3 regions of the Fusibacter sp. JL298sf-3 genome follow, and region 1 is predicted to be linked to each of the others. Evidence: riboswitches for the same ligand, from Rfam matches in the RefSeq annotation. Region 1 holds a riboswitch; each other region holds the start of a gene.
The links. A riboswitch is a leader RNA that binds a small molecule or an ion and turns the genes downstream of it on or off. The one in region 1 is predicted to bind glycine.
Positions count from the first base shown of each region.

Region 1 (7,259 bases):
AGTGATGCCTTGATGCGAGGCGGCGTGAGCCAAGAGCATGTGTCCGTTGACATCGCCAATGGCGTAAACGTGGTCTACAGACGTTTTGTAATGGGCGTCTACGACAATCCCCTTTTCCGTCTGTACACCAATGCCCTCGAGGTTGAGCCCTTCAAAATAAGGCTTTCTTCCTGTGGAAACCAACAGTGTATCGCCTTCAAAAGCAACTGGTGCCTCTTTCTGACGGCCGACGAGTCGCACCCCCTCTGGGGTCTTTTCAATCTGCTCCATCTGCACGTTTTTATGAAGGGTAATGCCTTTTTTCTTAAGCGATGCGGTGAAACGCTTGGCGATTTCCCCGTCAACTTCTCTCAGACAGCGGTCACTTCGAATAACCATTTCAACTTCTGCACCCAGTGCAGAAAAAATACAGGCAAATTCCATGGCGATAACACCGCCGCCAATGACAATGAGCTTTTTAGGAATTTCTTTAAAATCCAAGAGTTCCTTACTCGTCACGACGCCTTCTGTCTCGAGCCCCCCTATCGGTGGGAGGGAAGGGACAGAGCCCGTTGCGATAATCACGTCGTCAAAGGTGCGCTCGTATACAGCGCCCTCTTCCGGTTGAATAGAGAGTTCGCCCGCACCTTTAAAGGCTGCCGTTCCCTCAATCACTTCAATGCCGTTTGTTTTAATCAACTGCTCGATGCCCGACACCAATTGGTGCACGACTTCGTTTTTGCGCGCTGCTATTTTACCGGCATCGACATGCATGCCTTCAATGGTGACGCCGAAGATTTCGGCGTCGTTTAATGTCCGCAGGACTTCTGCGTTTTTGTACAGCGTCTTTGTCGGTATGCACCCGTAGTTCAAACAGGTGCCGCCGATTTTGTGCTTTTCAATTAAGGTGACTTCCGCGCCCAGCTGGGCCAAGCGAATGGCCGCTACATAGCCCCCTGGACCGCCACCGATGACGGCAACCTTTTTTTGCATAACGCCTCCTACTTAGTCTTCTCCCATTTAACCACCGGTTGACGTGCTGCAGCGACTTCGTCGACACGTCGGATAATCGTAGTCGTCGGGGCTTCTTTAAGCACTTCAGGTGTTTCTGCCGCCTCTTTGCTGATTTGAATCATGACATCGGCAAAGGCGTCTAGCGTTTCTTTCGTCTCCGTTTCCGTCGGCTCAATCATAATCGCGTTTGGAACAATCAGTGGGAAATAGATGGTCGGCGGGTGGAAACCGTGGTCGAGCAAGCGCTTGGCCACATCTAATGTGCTACAAGCAGAATACTCGTCCTTTAAACCGGCGAGAACAAACTCGTGTTTACAGATGGTGTCTACAGGCAGTGCGTAATGCTCTTTTAACTGAGCCTGTAGGTAGTTGGCGTTGAGAACCGCCATTTCTGAAGCGTGTTTCAACCCCTCTGCCCCCATCGTCAGAATATAGGTGTAGGCGCGAACCAATATGCCGAAGTTGCCGTTAAAGGCCTTCATGCGACCGATGCTGTCCGGCCGCGCTTCATCGAGGAAATATCGGTCGCCGTCTTTAGCAACCACCGGTTTCGGCAAAAACGGTTCGAGGTGCTTTTTAACCCCTACAGGGCCGGCTCCTGGGCCACCGCCGCCGTGTGGCGTAGTAAACGTCTTGTGCAAGTTGTAGTGAACGACATCAAATCCCATATCGCCGGGGCGGGTTTTGCCCATAATGGCGTTGAGGTTGGCGCCGTCGTAGTAAAGCAGACCGCCGGCTTCGTGTACCAGCTTTGAAATCTCGACGATGTTGCGTTCAAACAAACCGAGTGTGCTCGGGTTGGTCAACATCAGCCCTGCGATTTCGTCACTTAAAACACTCTTTAAGCTGTCGAGGTCGACAGAACCGTCCGGTGCCGATTTCACTTCCACCACATCGAAACCTGCGACGTGAGCACTGGAAGGGTTGGTACCGTGTGCCGAATCCGGCACGATTATCTTCGTCCGCTTGGTATCGCCATTTTTACGATGGTAGGCTTTGATAATCATCAAACCAGCCAACTCACCCTGAGCGCCTGCTGTAGTCTGTAGCGAAAACGCGTCCATACCGCCGATTTCACTTAGCTTACCCGCCAAATCGTACATGAGTTCCAAGGCCCCTTGTGCCAGCGGCCCTTCTGTATGCGGATGCAATGTGCTGAAGCCCGTCAGCGAAGACATATCTTCGTTGATTTTAGGGTTGTACTTCATGGTACACGAACCCAGTGGGTAGAAACCGGTGTCGACACCGAAATTCAAATTGCTCAATCGGGTGTAGTGTCTGACCAATTGCGGTTCGCTTACCGACGGTAGTTCAGGCGCTTCTTCTCTTAGCAAATCACTTGGCAACACAGCCGTTATGTCCATGTCGACCTCAGACGGCGGCAGTTTATAGCCGCGTCTGCCTGTTTCCGACAGTTCAAATATCAATTTATCGTAATTCTTCATAAGATGGCCTCCAATGCTTCGACAAACGCGTCCATCTCTTCTTTGGTACGCTTTTCAGTGACACAGAACAACACCCGCGGTTGATCGCTCTCGTAATCGCGGTTGAGGTTGTAGCCGCCCAAAAAGCCTTTGGCCGCGAGCTCTTCGTTGATGCGCTCTACCTCTTCAGTGGTCTCCATGACAAACTCCCTGAAAAACGGCGCATTGTATACCAGCTTAAACTTACCTGTCGCTTCGAGTTTTTCTTTGAGATAATACGCTTTTTTCGCCGACTGTTCTGCCACTTCTCTCAGGCCGTCAGCGCCGAGCAATCCCATGTAAACAGTTGCTGCAAGTGCATTAAGTGCCTGATTTGAGCAAATATTAGACGTCGCCTTTTCACGACGGATGTGTTGTTCTCTCGCCTGTAGCGTCAAAGTAAACGCGCGTTTGCCATCGACATCCACCGTTTGTCCCGCTATACGTCCCGGCAACTTGCGCATCAGTTTTTTCGTAGAGGCCATGAACCCGAGATAGGGCCCGCCATAGTTTAAAGCGTTGCCCAGGGGCTGCCCTTCTCCGACGGCGATGTCTACGCCATAAGCACCGGGCGTCTTTAACAGTCCCAGTGAGATCGGGTCGACATTCAGTACCATCAACGCCTTGTTGTCATGTGCTAGCGACACGGCGCTTTCGGGATTTTCAACGACGCCAAAGAAGTTTGGAGATTGCATAATCACCGCGACAGTACTGCTGTCAACGGCGCTTTCAAGTGCCGCAGCATCAGTTCTGCCATCGCTGTCCACAGGCACTTCTACCACCTTGATGTCTTTAAAGCGCATGTAAGTTTTTACCACTTCTCGCGTCTGGGGATTAACGGCTTCGGATACAACGACCGTATCGCCCTTTTGGCTGCCGGCAGCCAGCATTGCCGCCTCGGCAGTTGCAGTCGCCCCATCGTACATAGAGGCGTTGGATACTTCAAGCCCAGTCAAGTTCGCAATCATCGTTTGGAACTCAAAAATAGCTCTCAGCGTCCCTTGGCTGATTTCCGGCTGATAAGGGGTATAAGCGGTATAAAACTCAGACCTCGACGTGATGTGATGGACGACACTTGGGACGGCGTGATCGTAGGCGCCTGCCCCCCTGAAACAAACTAAGGCATCTGTTGCGCAGTTCTTCTGTGCCAACTTGCCGAGTTGCTTCTGTACTTCAACTTCCGAAAGCGGCGGGTTGATGTCCAGACGTCTGTCGAGGCGAATTGAAGCCGGTATATCACTGAACAATTGATCCACACTGTCGAGCCCCAGGCGATCGAGCATCGCCTTAATGTCTTGCTCAGTGTGAGAAATATATGGGAACATATTATGCCTCCTCTTCGCAGAACGCCTCATACGCTTTTGCGTCCATCAATGACGCCAAAGCCCCTTCATCTTCGATTTCAATTTCGACAATCCAATTTGCATAAGCGTCTTGGTTGAGAAGTGCCGGATCATCGTCGAGTGCTTCGTTGACAGCGACAACTTTACCGGTCACAGGCATCAACATATCCGATGCCGCCTTAACCGATTCAATCGTACCGAAGTTGTCCTCTGCATCATATGTTTCATCGATTTCAGGCATTTCGACATAGACGATGTCACCTAGCGCATCCTGTGCAAAATCCGTGATGCCAACCCAACCTTTTTTACCTTCAACTTTTACCCATTCGTGATCTTCCGTGTAATAAAGTCCATTTACGATTTTCATAATAGCCTCCTCGTTTTTGCAAAGTGTTTTGTATGAAAAGGGCGCTCTGTCGCCCTATACTAAAAAAGCTTACGCTTTTTTATACTATTTCTTGTAGTTTTTTTGATAAAAACGTTTGCTGACAATTGTCGCAGGCATAACTTTTTTTCGGACGCCGATTTCAATGGCGTCACCCATAACGGCATAAGTGGCATCGATGAGCGCCAATCCGATGTTCTTCTTAAGCGTCGGCGACAAGTAGCCCGTCGTCACGTGACCGATTGTCTCGCCGTCTTTAAGCACTGGATAACCGTGTCTCGGAATGCCTTTGGCCATCTCAAAACCGACAATTTTGCGCTTCAGACCGTCTTCTTTCTGCTTAATCAGCGCGTCTCTTCCGATAAATGCGTCTTTTGTCAACTTGACGCAGAAGCCAAATCCCGCCTCTAAAGGTGAAATGTCTTTGTCTATTTCGTTGCCGTACAGCGGCAATGTCGCTTCAAATCTCAGTGTGTCTCTTGCACCGAGTCCCGCCGGTTTTAGCCCCATCGGCGCGCCGACAGCCATAAGTTTTTCCCACACCGCCACGATGTTCTCATTGGCTGTGTATATTTCAAAACCGTCTTCACCTGTGTAGCCGGTTCTCGATACAATGCAGGAAATCCCATCTATTGAAACCGCTTCATCAAAGTAGAAAAAGCCAATGGTTTTCAAGTCTTTGTCGGTAAGTTTTTGAAGTATCTCTTGGGCGAGCGGTCCTTGAAGGGCTACTTCAGAATAGTCTTCCGACACATTTTTCAAATCGATCTCATAGCCTTTTGCCTGTTTCTGCATCCACTCGTAGTCCTTGGCCACATTGCTGGCGTTAATGACGAGGAAAAAATGTGTGCGGTCGTACTTGTAGACGAGCAAATCATCTACGACACCACCGTCTTCATAACACATCATGGCGTACTGAATCTGACGGTCTTCGAGGAGCGTAACATCGTTGGTAACGAGGTTCTGAACAAATGCTTCAGCCCCTTCACCCTTGACTTCGACTTCACCCATGTGAGATACGTCGAAGATGCCCGCTTTCGTTCGCACCGCTTCGTGCTCTTCCATAATGCCCTCGTACTGTACGGGCAACGCGTACCCAGCGAAGTCGATGACCTTGCCGCCGGCTTTGACATGAGCCTCATAAAGCGCTGTCTTCTTTACTGCTTCCATTTCAATGCCTCCTTTTTTATCACTAGGAGATTTATACCCCCAGCAACTGTTTTTATGCGATTTTTGCTATGATGATATAAAAAAAACGCACAAGAATAGCTATAAGCTGCCTTGCACGCCTCTGTTTCTTTACCTGAGCGTTTCGTCGCCTTCGGTGCTACATGAATTGTAGAGCTCTCCAGAGTTCCATCAGATAACGCTTATGGGGCCTGAGAGTTTCATCATATGCGGCAGACATACAACTTGCGCCTTCGGCTATTCTTGCAGAATATCTCACATCATCGTCAAATGGTAACGGTATATGTTTGTTCTACTGTCATTGTATGCCTTTGAAACAGTTTTTTCAATATCAATTTTGATTTTTTCTAATTTTCTTATAAATTTTGCGTATAGAACTTATAACCGTTCCGGCCGTTCCGCTTAACTTGGTACAAAGCCCGGTCCGCTTTGTCGATTAAAGCCTCTTCCGAAACGTCTTCTCCACAATAAAGCGCGATCCCGATGGAACACGTCAGATAAATCGTATGTCCCCCTGCATATATAGGGGCCCTGACCGATTCCAGAATACGACGCGCCACCATTTCGAGATGCGCTCGGCTGCTTTCATGCGTCATAATAATGGCGAACTCGTCGCCTGAGAGGCGCGCCACGAAATCCGAACTCCTAATACTCTCTTTAAGGCGTTCGGCAAACGTCTTAATCACATCGTCCCCCACTTGGTGTCCATAAGTGTCGTTAATGGGCTTTAAATGGTCCATATCGATAAAAAACAAACCAAAAGCCGACGCCTTTTCATCTGCTAATGCGACGGTTTCTTTTAGACGCTCTAAAAAGAAAGTCCGATTGGGGATTTGCGTCAGTGCATCGTGTAACGCCATTATGCGCGACTGCACCTCACTTTGCTTAATACTCGAATTCTCCACCTCGAGTTTTTTTATAAAATGCCGCATGTGTTTGACCTTATAGTTGTGTGCTGTCACATCGGTCACCTGTATCATAACGACGCGCTTCCCCTGATAATTCAGTCTCTCCAGTTGAAGATTCTGACGGATGCTGTCACCTGCCAAATCGTCAGCACCGACAAAAAACGACTGGTGTATGGCACCTGAAAGAAAGCGGCCGCGACCGGTTTCAAAGACCTGTTCAACCACTTTTCGGTAAGCCGGTAAGGCAAACTTATCGGACAGCGCCTCTAGGGAATGGCTGACAATCGAATCCGATAACACCGACATTTTTGAAGCAATCCACCGGTTGACATAAACCACTCTAAACGCGTCGTCAATAACGACGATGCCCATGTTGAGTTTGTCCAGAAGATCATAGATAAAAGTCTTCATCGCATGCTCCTATTACGGCGTCTAATCGATCGATGAGGCGTTTGAGGGAGTTGACTCCCAGCGCAATGATAATGACCCCGTCGATTGCCGTCTTCTCTAGGGTAAAACTCGTATGCATCAACAGCATATAGACGTTCTTCTTTAAAACCTCTACTTGTTCAGTTTCGCCGACAAAGACCAGTTCAATATCCGGAATGGTAAACTCGACGGTGGTTTCAACGAGATTGGAAAACTCGCCCACAACAGAATTAAGTATGACGTTGCTGATTTCTTTTAAGACGTCGAAGTCGGTATCCATCAACGCCATGTCTTGGTTTTGACCTGTACTGGGCTCGATGCCGAGGCAAGAATCCACCAAGAGCTTGGCCTTGTCTGCACTAAAAATCAAAAGGGCTTTTCCATTAAAATCATCCCCAAATTGCATGGAGGACGAAACAATATGGCCGTGTTTAAAAAGACCACTTTGACGGTCTATGTTGTAGGTCGTATTGATGACTTCCACTTCCGGAACGGTGAGCAGTACGCGCTGATTGGCCATCTCAGACAACATGCCCGCCGCTTTTCCGAT
Region 1 covers NZ_CM132608.1:1,225,587-1,232,845, forward strand. Annotated here, with positions in the region: gene lpdA (dihydrolipoyl dehydrogenase) at 1-972, opposite strand, end outside; gene gcvPB (aminomethyl-transferring glycine dehydrogenase subunit GcvPB) at 981-2,438, opposite strand; gene gcvPA (aminomethyl-transferring glycine dehydrogenase subunit GcvPA) at 2,435-3,781, opposite strand; gene gcvH (glycine cleavage system protein GcvH) at 3,783-4,166, opposite strand; gene gcvT (glycine cleavage system aminomethyltransferase GcvT) at 4,251-5,354, opposite strand; glycine riboswitch at 5,466-5,546, opposite strand; gene ACR6HW_RS06095 (diguanylate cyclase domain-containing protein) at 5,729-6,691, opposite strand; gene ACR6HW_RS06100 (chemotaxis protein CheC) at 6,672-7,259, opposite strand, start outside.

Region 2 (7,259 bases), 1.1 Mb from region 1:
TTACTGTTTCAGCTGCTAGACCAGCAGCTTCGGCTTCCGCTGCACCTATGATTACCACGACGTTTTCAGCACCGTATTTATCTACGGCGTCTTTAACGCGCTTTTGGTTTTCAAGGTCCATCGCGCCTGCGGCGGTTCAGACAAAACATTCTGTTGATGAAAAGATGACTTCGCAATCAAGCGATTCGAGACATTCTTGGATCGCTGGACCCGGAATACCGTCTCTGTCACCGATGATGATTACTTTTTTTCCTGAGTAACGGCTCATCGTATTGCCTCCTATTATTATTTTAGTTTTTTAATTGTAATTAGTAAGTTCTCGCAGTCATTTTGTTAAATCCAACTTCACTGGTTGCACCTGTGATGGCTTGAATTTCAACTTCAATGCTTCCGTCTGCTCTTAACGAACCGTCGAAACCACCTGCGATAACGTCTACAACATCAATGTGACCGATGATGCGGTCGAGTTTTGGTAATACAATTGTCATGTTTGCATTACCACCGGTTACACAAGCATCTCCTGACGGATCTGAATCGGCAAGCGATTGAGAAGCACCGTCTCTACCTGCGTACTCGTCTGTCAAAATAACTGTTTTAATCCCTTTAGCAGAGATTTTTTTACAGTTCATGATCAGGTCTGTATCTGGGTTTCCGAAGCCTTCTTCAGAAATGATAACGCCGTCGACACCCAAGTACTCAGCCAATTTCGCCGTCATATTAGAATGACGCTCTTTGTCTGCCAGGTAGACGTTTTCATTTGTGATGATGACACCGAGGAAGTTGATCTCTTTACCATGTGCTTCGTACAAATCGTGAATTACAGGGTTGTTGAGATGCACGTAAGTCGGGTTCTTGTCACAGGCTGAAACACAGTTACCTGAAACAATAGCACCGTCCATAACTTCTGTCGGGTAAATCAAAGTTGGGATAATCTTCTTCGCATCGACGCCGTAAACATACGTGTCGTGAAGAAGGCCTTGTGTTTGAAGCATGTACACATAGGCAACTTTAGGCAGTTCAGGGTATTGGTTCGCTTGCTCCAGAATCGGCTTTGTTTCATAAGTTTTCACTTCATCCGGTTCTACTGTTTTACCCGCTTCACCTAAATACTTGGCAGATTTAAAGCCCACCATTCTGACAGCTTCTTCGTGCTCATACTGGTTTAAACCGTCTACCGGCTCAGCAATCACAACGACGTTGCATGTTTTTGAAAACGGCGTGTAGTCAGCACCAGGGCCAGTCATATCGACAATCCCCTCTTGGAAACCAACAATTTTACCAGTAGTGACGACTGCAGCACCTTTTAATACGTGCGTACGACCCTCGCCTACCATATCCACCTTACTTAAGAAGCCCGGGAACAAGCCCCCGTTTCCTTCAACTTTAACTCTAGGCTCAATGACATCTTTCACCGGTGTGATTCTTACGCTCTCGCCAGGTCTCACCAGCTCGATATCAATTGACTTAATATGGTCATCGTTAGAAATTTCTTTGATCATCTCCTCTTTGTTGATGAACAATGTACCATCCTTAACAGATGTCACCTCACCAAACTGGATGTCCTTAATAAAGATATTTCCAATCTCAAGACGCATAGAGTCACCTCCTCTCATAGATTTAACTACTAGATATATTTTTTAATCATAGCTTCTACATTGGCTTTTGTAGCATCTTCCTTTGTTACTTCGTCAACTTTTTGACCGCCTTTGTAGACTGCTATGGTAGGAAGACCTAAAACGCGTTCTTTAATCGCTAATCTTCTGTTCTTAGCAGTATCCAACTTTGTGAACGTCACATCGCCGTAAGCTGCTTCTAAAGCTTCGATATCCGGCATAAGCGCTTTACACGGCTCACAACCTTCGCTCCAGAAATCTACCAAAACAACGCCTTCGCTTTTTAATACCACTTCTTCAAAATTAGACTTATCTACCGCTAACATAATGTGCCTCCTTAAGATTATATGTGATGCCGGCGCATCATTGTACGCCGGATGACAAACTTATTCAAAATCTGTGTCTTCAATATATTTTTCAGCGACAACAGCTGCAATAGCGCCGTCAGCCGTTGCTGTAATCACTTGTCTCAATACTTTTTCTCTACAGTCGCCTGCAGCAAATACGCCTTCGATGTTGGTGCGCATCTGATCGTCTGTAACGATGTACCCCTGCTCGTTCATATCGATTTTACCATTGAAAAGCGTCGTTGACGGCAAGTAGCCAGTGAAGACGAACATGCCGAAAGTGCCGAAGTCTTCATCTGCAAAGTACTCTGTTTTTTCGCCCGTCTTTGCGTTTTCAAATACCGCTGATTCTAAGATGCCGTCGCCTTTGAGCTCAGCGACTTTTGTGTCCCACATAAAGTCGATCTTAGGGTTGGCAAATGCTTTTTCTTGAATAGATTTTGCCGCTCTGAGTTCGTCTCTTCTATGAACGATTGTGACTTTGTCTGCAAACTTAGTTAAGAAAATAGCTTCTTCTACTGCTGAGTCGCCGCCACCTACGACGAAGACTTCCATTTCAGTAAAGAATGCGCCGTCGCATGTTGCACAGTAAGAAACGCCTTTACCTGTTAATTCTTTTTCTCCCGGTACGCCGAGCTTTCTAGGAACAGCACCGGTTGCTATGATAACCGACTTCGCTTTGTACGTTTCCTTTTCGCCGACGAGGGTTTTAATTTTACCTGTAAAATCAAAGTCTACAATTGAATCTTTAACTCTTTCAGCCTTAAACTCATCTACCTGTTCGGCCATGCGCGCAACTAGACTTGGGCCGGTTGCTTCGTGAATAGAACCCGGGTAATTGGCAACTTCATCAGTTGTTACTATTTGGCCGCCTGTTTTGTCTTTCTCGATAATCAATGTGCTCATCATAGCTCTAGCACCATAGAGACCTGCAGATAATCCGGCAGGGCCTGCACCGATGATGACTAAATCGTATACTTTTGACATGGTAACTCTCCTTTATATCGTTATTTTCTAATGGCATTTTTGATTAAGTCGTAATCAATCACCATGAAATCCTCTTTAATGCGCGGCGTCCAGTTTGGCGTCGCACTGTCCTTTTGTAATTTGCGGTACGTTTCTATTGCCTTCTCTATAAGATGAAGCCCTTCCATATCAAATACATTCGACGGCTCGACCGCAACGGATTTATACGGGGTTTCATTCGGCTTAATGCTGCCTGAAAGCGGATGCGTCAGGAGCTTGTGATTGACGTGAATTAGGTCGCGAATGGCCACGAGCACGTCGTAATAACTCCCTTCTACAAATTGGATATTTTCCGCTTCGTAGTAATCTTTTACCTTTGGATTGTTAGTGACTATAAACATATAACCTCTCGAAATAACACAGGCGTTTCAGTAGCGTGTGCCTCGTCGTTTGCCCTATGACCGAAGCGCTCAAATTTGTGATTTGAACCGTCTGAAAGAACGCCTATTATTCAATAACAATTCCAGCAACAGCCGGCATTGAATCAGCCTACTTATTTCTTCTTTCACTCTAACTCCGCTAAAAAAAACAGGAAAAACGCGCCCCCGTTTTCCCTGTTGTCTCCAGAGTTCTGTCCGAAATAAAATCCTTTAGCCTGAGAATTTCATTAAAATTTTGGCAAACTTCAACTTGTCCCTTCGGCGGCATTATAATGCGCTCTCTTTTACTCATCATACAGCTTTTATATAATTTTTTAATCAAAATAATAAGAGTATTACATCGATTTATCTTACAGGTCTTATTCTACATAATAAACCGACAGAATGCAATAGAAATCTTGCGTTTTTTGCGTTTTTGTTAAAAAAATAACCGGAGCGTTCTAAAGTCATATCATTTATAAAATAATAAATTATATCGTTGCTTTTTTCTTACATTATAAAGCCATCAAAAGCACTTTCTCACCTTTTTTTATCACCCGCTGTAGCGGTTTGATTTTCACCCCGCCCACCTTTGAATTTTAAGGGGTTCACTCTCAGCATAAGCAAAACTTTTTATCGTGTCAAGAGTGTTTCTACACTCAAAAACATGATACAATAGGCTTTGTTGTTACGAGGTATAGTACGAACTGGAGGAAATATGAAAAAGGGTTTTGATGCAGAGAAGTATTTGGAAGAACAGTCAAAATACATTTTAGAACGCGTAAATCACTATGACAAACTCTATTTGGAATTCGGAGGAAAATTGCTTTTTGACATGCACGCCAAACGCGTTCTCCCCGGTTTCGATGAAAATGCTAAAATCAAATTGCTTCACAAGTTGAAAGATAAAGCCGAAGTGGTCATCTGTGTCTACGCCGGCGATATTGAGCGCAATAAGATAAGAGGTGACTTCGGCATTTCTTACGACGTGGACGTCTTTAAGCTGATAGACGACTTAAGAGCTTATGATTTATCTGTAAACAGCGTCGTCATCACGCGATTTGACGACCAGCCGTCTTCAAAGACTTTTATCAACAAGTTGACGCACAAGGGGATAAAGGTCTACACACACCGCTCTACAAAGGGCTACCCAAATGATGTCGATACGATTGTCAGCGACGAAGGCTACGGTCAAAATCCGTATATCGAAACCACCAAACCTATCGTCGTGGTTACGGCACCCGGCCCTGGAAGCGGTAAGCTCGCCACCTGCCTGAATCAGCTCTACCACGAGCACAAGAAGGGCAACAACATCGGCTACTCCAAGTTTGAGACCTTCCCCGTCTGGAACATGCCGCTTAAGCACCCACTGAACATCGCTTATGAAGCGGCAACTGTGGACTTAAAAGATGTGAACATGCTCGATTCGTTTCATCTGGAAACTTACAATGAAGTTGCGGTTAACTACAACCGAGACATTGAAACATTTCCAGTGCTGAAGCGCATCATAGAGAAAATAACAAAAGAGGCCAGTGTGTACCAGTCTCCTACAGACATGGGGGTCAACCGCATCGCCTTCGGCATCATCGACGATGACGTCGTACAAGAAGCGTCTAAACAAGAAATTATAAGACGCTATTTTAAAACGGGTTGCGAATACAAAAAAGGGTATGTCGACCTCGACACCTACAACCGCAGCAAACTCATTATGGAAGAACTCTATTTAAAGCCGACGGATCGCAAAGTTGTCGCCCCTGCTCGGACGGCTTCAGAAGTAAAAGGGACGCCGGTCGTGGCGTTGGAACTAGATGACGGCGCCATTATCACCGGAAAGACCAGTGCCATTATGGATGCCACAGCAGCCGCGCTTATCAACGCCTTAAAACACCACGCCAACATCGACGAAAACATCCACCTGCTCTCTCCGGCAATTTTAGATCCAATTATTCTATTAAAAAAGCAACATTTCAATTGTCAAAATGTCGCTTTAAATTGCGAAGAAGTTCTTATTGCACTGAGCATTAGCGCAGCGTTCAACCCTATTGTTCAAGTGGCTATGGACAACTTGTTTAGACTGCAAAGCTGCCAAGCGCACTCGACTACGATAGTCGCCGCAGCCAATGAGCAAACTTACCGCAACCTCGGTATCGAAATCACATGTGACCCCGAGTTTGCATCATCACTTCTCTTCTATTAAATTTAGCAAAAGCGCCTCCGCTTCTTCTACCGTCGTCGGTATTTGAAGTGAGAGGCCTTTTTTATTGAGATTGGTAAACAACCGCGTAAGTGTCGGCGGCTCGAGATGCGCTTTTTCAAGCAGTTCTAAATCAGAAAAAACCTTTTTCGGCGTCCCTTTTGCGGCAATCATTCCCTCGCTTAAAACGTAGATGGTATCTGCAATTTGAGGCACGATATCGATGTCGTGTGTGGTGGTGATAATGGTGACACCATGTGTTCGATTGAGATGATTAATGATATCAATCATCTCTTTTTTAGATTTTGGATCCAGCGCATCAAAGGGTTCGTCTAAGATGATGATCTCAGGCATAACCGCCAATGCGCCAGCAAGGGCAACTTTTTTCTTTTGGCCGCCGCTTAAATAATGGGGAATCTTCTCAAGAAGCGGTTCAATCCTCAGCGTCTGCGCCGCAGTCATCACCTTGTGGTCAATTTCCGCTTGCGGATGCCCGTCGCTCCTAAGTGTAAAGGCGATATCGTCGTATACGCGCGGTCCAATAATCTGTTCGTCGACATTTTGAAAAACCACGCCAATGTGTTTCCTAATCTTGTTAAAGTGCTTATACGGCTCTACACCCATCACTTCCACAGTACCGTCTACAGGCTCTAACAGCCCAAGGATGTGTGACAAAAGTGTTGTTTTGCCAGAGCCGTTTGGGCCGAGCAACGTTATGCGTTCGCCCTTGTTCACGAGAAACTCCAGCCCACAGAGACTGACTTCCGTTTTGTCCGGATAGATGTGTTTTAAGCAATTGACTTTAATAAGGGGCTGTTCTGCCATAATATAACTCCTAATAAAATAATGATGCCGAAGACGATAAGCGCGCCGTCGCGTTTAAGATTGAACTTTTTAGTGGATACGGTAGGCATTTTGCCGTTGTATCCCCGTAATCCATAGATTTTATACATGCGTTCGCTCATTTCAATGGACTGGATAATCAATGTCCCCATTAATGATGCGACGGTTTTCAAATTTAAAAACAAATGCCACGGCTTGTAGCCGCCCCGCAGTTTGACACTGACCAAAAGGTGCTCAATCTTTTCGAGCAGGATGAAAAAAGAACGGTAGGTCATAAAAAAAACATCTACTAAAAGAGCCGGCATAAATTTTGAAAAAAGCGCAAACAAATCTACATACGGTGTCGTCGTAATGAGAAAGAGCATGGCAAGTGCTGCACCGACAGCTTTTACAACGATTGTCACAGCAGCGGCAAGGCCATTTCCAAGAGACATCACGGCAAATAAAAGGCTGAAAAACGCCGGGTACATGGCGAGATGTAGCACACGCCCTAGTGGCACGCGACTCGACGCGATAAGCGCCATTAAAATACCTATAATCGCTAAGACCACCCAAAAAGTGTTTGCGATGATGATGCTTGAGAGCGCCGTCAATGCAAAGATGCCTTTAGACGACGCGCTCAATGTATGAAATTTGCTTTTTGTCGATACCGAAAGACGATCGATTTCAGCAATGTGCATGATGTCCTACTCCTTTTCAAGTAACTCCGGTCGTATTTTCCCGAAATAATTAATGAGTAACCCTGTTGCAGTAGCTTCGAGAATCAAACCGATGCCTAAAATAACCAGTAGAGCCGCAAGGCCTGAAAACGATAAGTACGTTACATTTTCTACAGCGTTTTCGAAGTCGCCTTCATGTGCATGGTCGTGATCAGCTT
Region 2 covers NZ_CM132608.1:105,169-112,427, reverse strand. Annotated here, with positions in the region: gene grdA (glycine/sarcosine/betaine reductase complex selenoprotein A) at 1-268, opposite strand, end outside; gene ACR6HW_RS00530 (glycine/sarcosine/betaine reductase component B subunit) at 309-1,595, opposite strand; gene trxA (thioredoxin TrxA) at 1,625-1,939, opposite strand; gene trxB (thioredoxin-disulfide reductase) at 2,000-2,947, opposite strand; gene ACR6HW_RS00515 (GrdX family protein) at 2,968-3,327, opposite strand; glycine riboswitch at 3,560-3,661, opposite strand; gene ACR6HW_RS00510 (DUF1846 domain-containing protein) at 4,064-5,542, shown strand; gene ACR6HW_RS00505 (energy-coupling factor ABC transporter ATP-binding protein) at 5,525-6,364, opposite strand; gene ACR6HW_RS00500 (energy-coupling factor transporter transmembrane component T family protein) at 6,328-7,062, opposite strand; gene ACR6HW_RS00495 (energy-coupling factor ABC transporter permease) at 7,069-7,259, opposite strand, start outside.
Region 2: linked by a shared signal. The riboswitch ahead of ACR6HW_RS00515 (GrdX family protein) and the one ahead of gcvT (glycine cleavage system aminomethyltransferase GcvT) in region 1 are both predicted to bind glycine.

Region 3 (7,259 bases), 780 kb from region 1:
GGCCTCAGGTGCAGGTGGTCAGCACGTCAATACCACCGATTCCGCTGTGCGGATTACCCATGTGCCCACAGGCATCGTCGTGGCTTGTCAAAACGAGCGCTCGCAGATTGCCAACCGCACCACGGCGATGAAAATGCTCACGGCAAAGCTCGTCGAACTCAAAGAACGTGAGAAAAAAGAAAAAATCGAAGACCTCGCCGGCGACTATTCACAAATTTCGTGGGGGTCTCAAATCCGATCGTATGTGTTTCACCCGTACAACATGGTTAAAGACCATCGAACAGAAGCGGAAACGGGCAATGTTCAATCGGTTATGGATGGGGACATCGATTTGTTCATCGACAGTTATTTAAAGGATATGAGATAAGGAGACGTGCATGGAAACACAAAACGCATTGTTAATCGACCAGCTCTCTAAAGAGCTTCAACTGACGAAGAAACAAGTCGAGGCCACTCTCGGTCTCATCGACGAAGGCAACACCATTCCGTTTATTGCCCGGTATAGAAAAGAAGCTACAGGTGGCATCAGCGATGACGTCCTAAGACAATTTGACGACCGACTAAAGTACCTGCGACAACTCGAAGTGCGAAAAGAAGAAGTTCTCCGAATCATCGAAGAACAGGGGAAACTTACAGAACCGCTTAAACAGGACATCGTGAGTGCCACTGTTCTTCAAAAAGTCGAAGACCTCTACAGACCGTTTAAACAGAAAAAGAGCACCCGTGCTTCTAAAGCTGTGGCAAGAGGTCTCGAGCCCCTTGCCGACGCCATGATGCTTCAAGTGCTGGACAAAGCGGCACTTCTCAAAAAAGCGAGCACCTTTGTGGACCCGTCAAAAGAGGTGGACACTGTGGAAGACGCGCTTCAAGGGGCGAAGGATATCATCGCCGAGCGCCTGTCGGACACGCCGGCATACAGAGCCCATATGCGCAGCCAAACGTTTAAAGCGGGCAAGTTGACTTCTAAAGCCACAGATGAAAGTGCAGAAACCAATTACGAAATGTACTACGATTTTGAAGAGTCGCTGTCTAAAGTGGCCAATCATAGAATCTTAGCGCTAAATCGTGGCGAGAAGGAAAAACATCTGAAAGTCAAAGTGGTGGCACCTGATGATAACAACGTTCAGTGGCTCATGCGCAAAACGGTGCGCAACACCTCTGACGAAGCGTCTGTTTATCTCATCGAAGCCGTTGAGGACAGCTATAAGCGCCTCATCTCTCCGTCTATTGAGCGCGAAGTGCGCAGCACCCTCACAGAGCGGGCAGAAGAAGAGGCCATCAAAGTCTTCGGGAAAAATACGAAAGCGCTGTTGCTCGTCCCACCTGTAAAAGGGATGCGCGTTCTCGCCATCGACCCGAGCTACCGCACCGGCTGTAAGTTGGCGGTACTCGACGAAACTGGCAAACTGCTCGACTACAAGACCATTTACCCCAATGCACCGCAGCATCAAGTGGCGGCGTCAAAAGAGGTGTTAAAAGGGCTTATAGAAAAATACGATATCGACGTCGTTCCAATTGGCAACGGCACCGCTTCAAGGGAAACCGAGGCGCTTGTGGCAGAACTGCTCGCCACATTGGACCGAGAAGTGTACTACACCATCGTCAGCGAAGCGGGCGCCTCAGTGTACTCTGCTTCCAAACTGGCCACAGAAGAGTACCCGGACATCGACGTCTCCATAAGAGGGGCGATTTCAATTGGGCGCCGTTTACAGGACCCACTGGCTGAGCTCGTTAAAATCGATCCGAAGAGCATCGGCGTCGGTCAGTACCAACACGACGTCAATCAAAAACGCCTCACAGAACAACTGGGCAACGTCGTCGAAGACTGTGTTAACAACGTCGGTGTCGACTTGAACACGGCGACGCCGTCGCTGCTCAATTACGTCGCAGGTCTTTCGGCCACCGTATCAAAAAATATCGTGGCGTACCGCGATGAAAAAGGCAAATTCAAGACGCGAAAAGAGCTGTTGAAAGTCAAGCGCCTCGGCGACAAAGTCTTTGAACAATGTGCCGGCTTCCTCAGGATTGCAGACGGTGCGCATCCTCTGGACAACACTGCCGTTCACCCCGAATCCTATGGGGTAACAGAAGCGTTGTTGGCGGCCTTGGACTACGCCATTGACGCCATGGGGCAAAGTGGTTTTTCAGACATCGATGAGCGCGTGCGCGCCTTTGGCGGCATCGGCAAGTTGGCCGACGCAATGGACATCGGCAAATTGACGTTACAAGACATCGTTGAAGAACTGAAAAAGCCCGGCCGAGACCCACGTGAAGAAATGCCGAAACCGATTTTTAGAAGCGATATCTTAAAGATGGAAGACCTCGAAGAAGGCATGATTTTACCGGGGACCGTGCGAAATGTCGTCGACTTCGGCGCCTTTGTGGACATCGGCGTCAAACAAGACGGCCTCGTCCATATATCGGAGCTCTCCAACAGATTTGTCAAAAATCCGATGGAAGTGGTTTCTGTGGGCGATCCCGTTACAGTACGCATTTTAAACGTCGATTACAAACGCGGAAAAATTGCACTTTCTATGAAAAATATCGAAAAATAAACGCGGTCTTATCCTAAATATGCTATAATTTCTTTAGAGTATCGAAATAATAGCTAGGAGGGGTATTATGTTACTGATTCAAAATGCAACGCTTTATACCATCACACAGGGGATTGTGCCAGGTGGTAGCGTGCTCATTGACGGCAAGACCATTCAAGCAATCGGCACGGATTTAACAGCGCCTGAAGGGGCTCAGGTTATCGACGCCGACGGCAAGTTTGTCTTCCCGGGATTTATCGACGCACATTGCCACGTCGGCCTCTTTGAAGAGGGCATAGGCTTCGAAGGCGATGACGGCAATGAGATGACCGACCCTGTAACACCGCATTTAAGAGCAATCGACGCCATCAACCCAATGGACGAAGCGTTTGCTTTAGCGCTGACAGGTGGGGTGACAACTGCTGCCGCAGGGCCGGGGAGCGCCAATGTCATCGGCGGCACATTTACCGTATTAAAACTCAAAGGCAACCGCGTCGACGATATGGTCGTCACCAAAGAACTGGCGATGAAATGTGCTTTTGGAGAAAATCCCAAACGCGTTTACAACGCTAAAAAATCGATGCCGTCGACGCGTCTCGGTACGGCGGCTTGCCTGAGAGAGATGCTGTTTAAGGCGTTTGAGTACAATAAAAAGATTAAAGCGGCGGCGGGAGACGTCTCCAAGATGCCTGCTTTTGATATGAAACTTGAGGCGCTGTTGCCTGTTGTACACGGTGAAATGCCGCTTAAAGCGCATGCACACCGTGCAGATGACATCTTTACAGCCATTCGAATTGCAAAAGAGTTCGGCGTAAAATTGACCCTTGAACACTGTACAGAAGGGCATCTTATCGCCGAGCACTTGGCAAAGGAAGGCTACCCTGCGGTGGTGGGACCGACGTTTGGAAACAAGAGCAAGTTCGAGCTGACCAATAAATCGTTCGACACGCCGAGAGTTCTCCACGAAGCAGGTGTGAAGTTTGCCATCATGACAGACAGCCCGGTTATTCCGCTTCAGTCCCTTCCGATGTGTGCGGCACTGGCGCACAAAGCAGGGCTCGATGAGGAAACGGCACTAAAGGCCATTACCATCACCGCGGCGGAAATCCTAGGACTGGATGAGCGCATCGGCAGCCTCGAGGCCGGAAAAGATGCAGACCTCGTCATCTGGGACAGACACCCGTTTGACCTGCAAGCCCATGCGCTGTACACCCTCATAGACGGTGAAATCGTCCATAGGGACGCTTCAGTTGCTGAATAAATCACACAAAAAACAGCCCGACATTTTAAAGATGTCAGGCTGTTTTTTTTGCGCCCCCGGGGGACGCTATTGTTAAGCAGTTAAAGGTTGCGTTTTTTTGCGTGTTTTAAAGAAAGCGGAGCCGACGAGTCCGGCTAAAGTGCCACCTGCTATGGCAAATCCAACAGCCAACATCACCTGTAGCGGCGGGTTAAAAGCGAAAGGTGCCAGTAGACCCGGAATCGGTGACGCCGTACCAGGGGCGTTGTTGACAATGCCGAAGAATGCCGCAGAAAGGCCGGCAAGGGCACCGCCCATAAAGTTCGACGTGTAGATGGGGATGGCGTTCTGCGTAACGATATCCGCTTGTGTCAGCGGTTCCAACATGACGGCAACCACTTTGCCGCCGGTGCCGAACTTCAATCGGTGGAACAAGATGCCGTTGGTAAAAGAGCCGCCGACAGTGGCGATCGCCGCAATGCCCATAGGCAGTCCTGTGAGACCGAGCATCGCCGTCAACGCCATGGAACTCAACGGCGATGTGCACATAACTTTCATAATGCCCCCGAGAAGAAGCCCCATCAGATAAGGCGACTGACTGGCTGCAATGGTAATGGTGCCGCCGATATTGGCCAGTGTTGAATCGACTATTGGCGTGGTGGCAAAGGCGATGCCCCGTGCCATAGGTGCGATTAACAGGGCGCTGAGTATGATGTCGAGGCCTTCCGGCAAGTATTTTTCAAGCTTCGGCGCCAAGAGTCCTAGGCTATACCCTGCGATAAACCCCGGCAAAATACCGTATCCCCCGACGGCGACGCCTGCCGTTACGGCGAGAACAGGGGAAACGCCCATTTGAAGCATGGTCAGTGCAGCCGCCGCTACACCGCCCATATTGCCGGCCACAGTGCCCACTTCGCCCAAGAAGGCACTGCTTAAAAAGTCGCCGCTGATGTATTTGTGAATCGCCTCCACAAGAAAAGTGGCAATTGCCGCATTGGCAAGACCCGACATGGCTTTCTGCCCCTTGGGTGCCTTGAGGCTAAACAGGGAGAATATCCCCAATGTCAAAAACAAAAGTCCCATTCCTTTTACAATCTCCATAAATCCCCCTCCATAAATCATGACACTAAAAAAAGGACATAGGTATAATGGGCAACACAAAGAATGCCGATTATACTCTGTCCTTTTATCTGAAAGATTCACTGCCTGCGCAGCTTGCTTCTTCGATGGTCAACTGAATGACGCTCTCCAGAGCTGTGTCCGATTGTTGTAAATAACCTGAAAGCTTCAAAAAGCGCTCTTGGGCCTGTCGCTTTTCTTTCTCCTACGGTGCATGGGCATTTGCCCACTTTTCTCCAATCAATCATCATCCACTATTTAATTCTCGTCTAGTTTACAACAAGAAGTTGTCACGTGTCAATACATACCGCCATTAAATTATTTTATACTTTTGGCCACTTCAAAAAAAGATTTGACGACAGGGGAATGCATCTGTGTCTTGTTGGCGACAATGTGGATGTTTCGGTAAACAGGGGGATCGAGCGAAATCAAGTCCACGTTGTAATTGGTTTTGAGCAGCGTCGAATCCGGCACAATGGTAATGCCGAGACCGGCCTCCACCATGGCGAAAACAGTGCTCATCAGCTGAAACTTGTACTTTATTCTAGGCAGGACGTGATTTTCTGCCAAAAGCTGCTTTAAATACACATCCTGATTGTTGTCCGGCATAATAAACGGATACTTTTCAACATCTTTGAGAGCAATGTCGTCGATTTGGCTGAGATCCATGTCGTAAGGAACGACGACGACCATTTCGTCTTTAAAGCACGGCAATGAGTGGTGCTCTTTTTTGATGTAATCTTCTATGAGAAAACCGACGTCGATGCGACCCTGATGAAGCTTTTCCATAATGCGGTCGTAATCTGCATCGAAAATTTCAACTTGGACGTCGGGGTATCTGGCGTCGTAGGCCTTTAAAATCTTGGGGAGAAAACGTGACGACACACTGGTAAAACTGCCGACGCGCAGCGTGCCCATCTCCAGTCGGTTCATGGCGTGAATTTGGTTGTAAAGACGGTCTTCGGCAGCGACGAGAGTTTCGACGTGATGCCACAACTGTTTGCCGTCTTCTGTGAGGCGAATACCCTGCTTAGTTCTCACAAAGAGTGTAAAGCCGATTTCCCTCTCTAAAGCACTGACGGCGTGGCTCACCGCAGACTGTGTCATATTCAGTGCTTCAGCGGCTTTCGTGAAGTTGCCGCTGGTCATAATTTGCTTGAAAATTCGGTATTTCATATGTACCTCGAATGGATGAAATTTTTTCATGATGGCCATTAAAAACATTCATTTTACTTATGGCTTCAATGTCATTATAATCGAATTGACTTAGCAATACAAGAAAGGTTCAGTGTGAAGAAAAATGAAAAAAACACTTACGAGTAGAAGGACTTACTTCTTATTGAGCAAACTTATTTTTGGCCTTTTTTTAGCGGCACTGGGCACTGTGATTATGATTCACGCCAACATCGGTTTGTTCCCTTGGGGCACACTAAATGCCGGACTGACAAATGCGACGGGCATCTCATTTGGCGTTTGGAGTCAGCTGATTGGCATCGTCATTATCATCGGGATGTTCTTTATGAAATCTTACCCAGGTCTCGGCACAATTTGTGACATTTTATTCGTTGGATTTTTTATAGATTTATTGGAGGCGACACAGTTGGTACCGACGCCACACGGCCTGCTTTCACAAATACTCTTCAGTATCGTCGGTCTGTTCGTTTTATCGTACGGCATGGCTGTTTATATGAGCTGTGGTCTCGGCGCAGGTCCGAGAGACGGTCTGATGCTACTGATTATGAAAATAACGGGCAAGCCGGTTGTCGTGGTAAAAGTGGCCATTGAAATCACCGTTACAGCACTTGGCCTCTTGCTCGGCGGCCCCTTTGGCGTCGGCACAGTTGTACTGGCACTTCTAGGTGGAAAAGTACTCGATTTGATGTTTAAATGGACGGGATTTGACGCCTCGAGAGTGCGACAACGCACATTGGGCGAGCTCCTTAGAAAACCGGAAAAAGCAACACAAATGCGATAGCCCCTCTTTAAAGGGACGGTTCTTTTGTGTCGAAATATCCTAAAATATGGAAATGAAATGCAACCAAAAGCAGGTGTGAAGGCCTCTAAACACGCCGTTTTAGAGAACCGACTCTGCCGCAAGTACAGACGTCACGCCCCACATCGCAGGCCTTTGGTGCATACACCGGGCAAACGCGGCGAGGGAAACTTCGGCGCAATGAGAAAAGCAGGTGAACCGCTGTCGACAAAAGGCCTTTGCGATGCGGGACACCTGCTTTATTGGGTTCAAAAATGGTAAATTATAGTGTTTTCCGGTACAAAAGAACCGTCCCCTTTTTTGCACCCACAGTCGGTCCGAGAGACGAGTGGGTCGTCGCACATGCATGTCCAAGGGCGAGGAAAACCGTTCC
Region 3 covers NZ_CM132608.1:2,005,132-2,012,390, reverse strand. Annotated here, with positions in the region: one part of gene prfB (peptide chain release factor 2) at 1-367, shown strand, start outside; gene ACR6HW_RS09605 (Tex family protein) at 378-2,555, shown strand; gene ACR6HW_RS09600 (amidohydrolase) at 2,623-3,795, shown strand; gene ACR6HW_RS09595 (PTS sugar transporter subunit IIC) at 3,868-4,875, opposite strand; glycine riboswitch at 4,943-5,036, opposite strand; gene ACR6HW_RS09590 (LysR family transcriptional regulator) at 5,212-6,069, opposite strand; gene ACR6HW_RS09585 (YczE/YyaS/YitT family protein) at 6,194-6,868, shown strand; gene ACR6HW_RS09580 (hypothetical protein) at 6,926-7,147, shown strand; gene ACR6HW_RS09575 (acyltransferase) at 7,149-7,259, opposite strand, start outside.
Region 3: linked by a shared signal. The riboswitch ahead of ACR6HW_RS09595 (PTS sugar transporter subunit IIC) and the one ahead of gcvT (glycine cleavage system aminomethyltransferase GcvT) in region 1 are both predicted to bind glycine.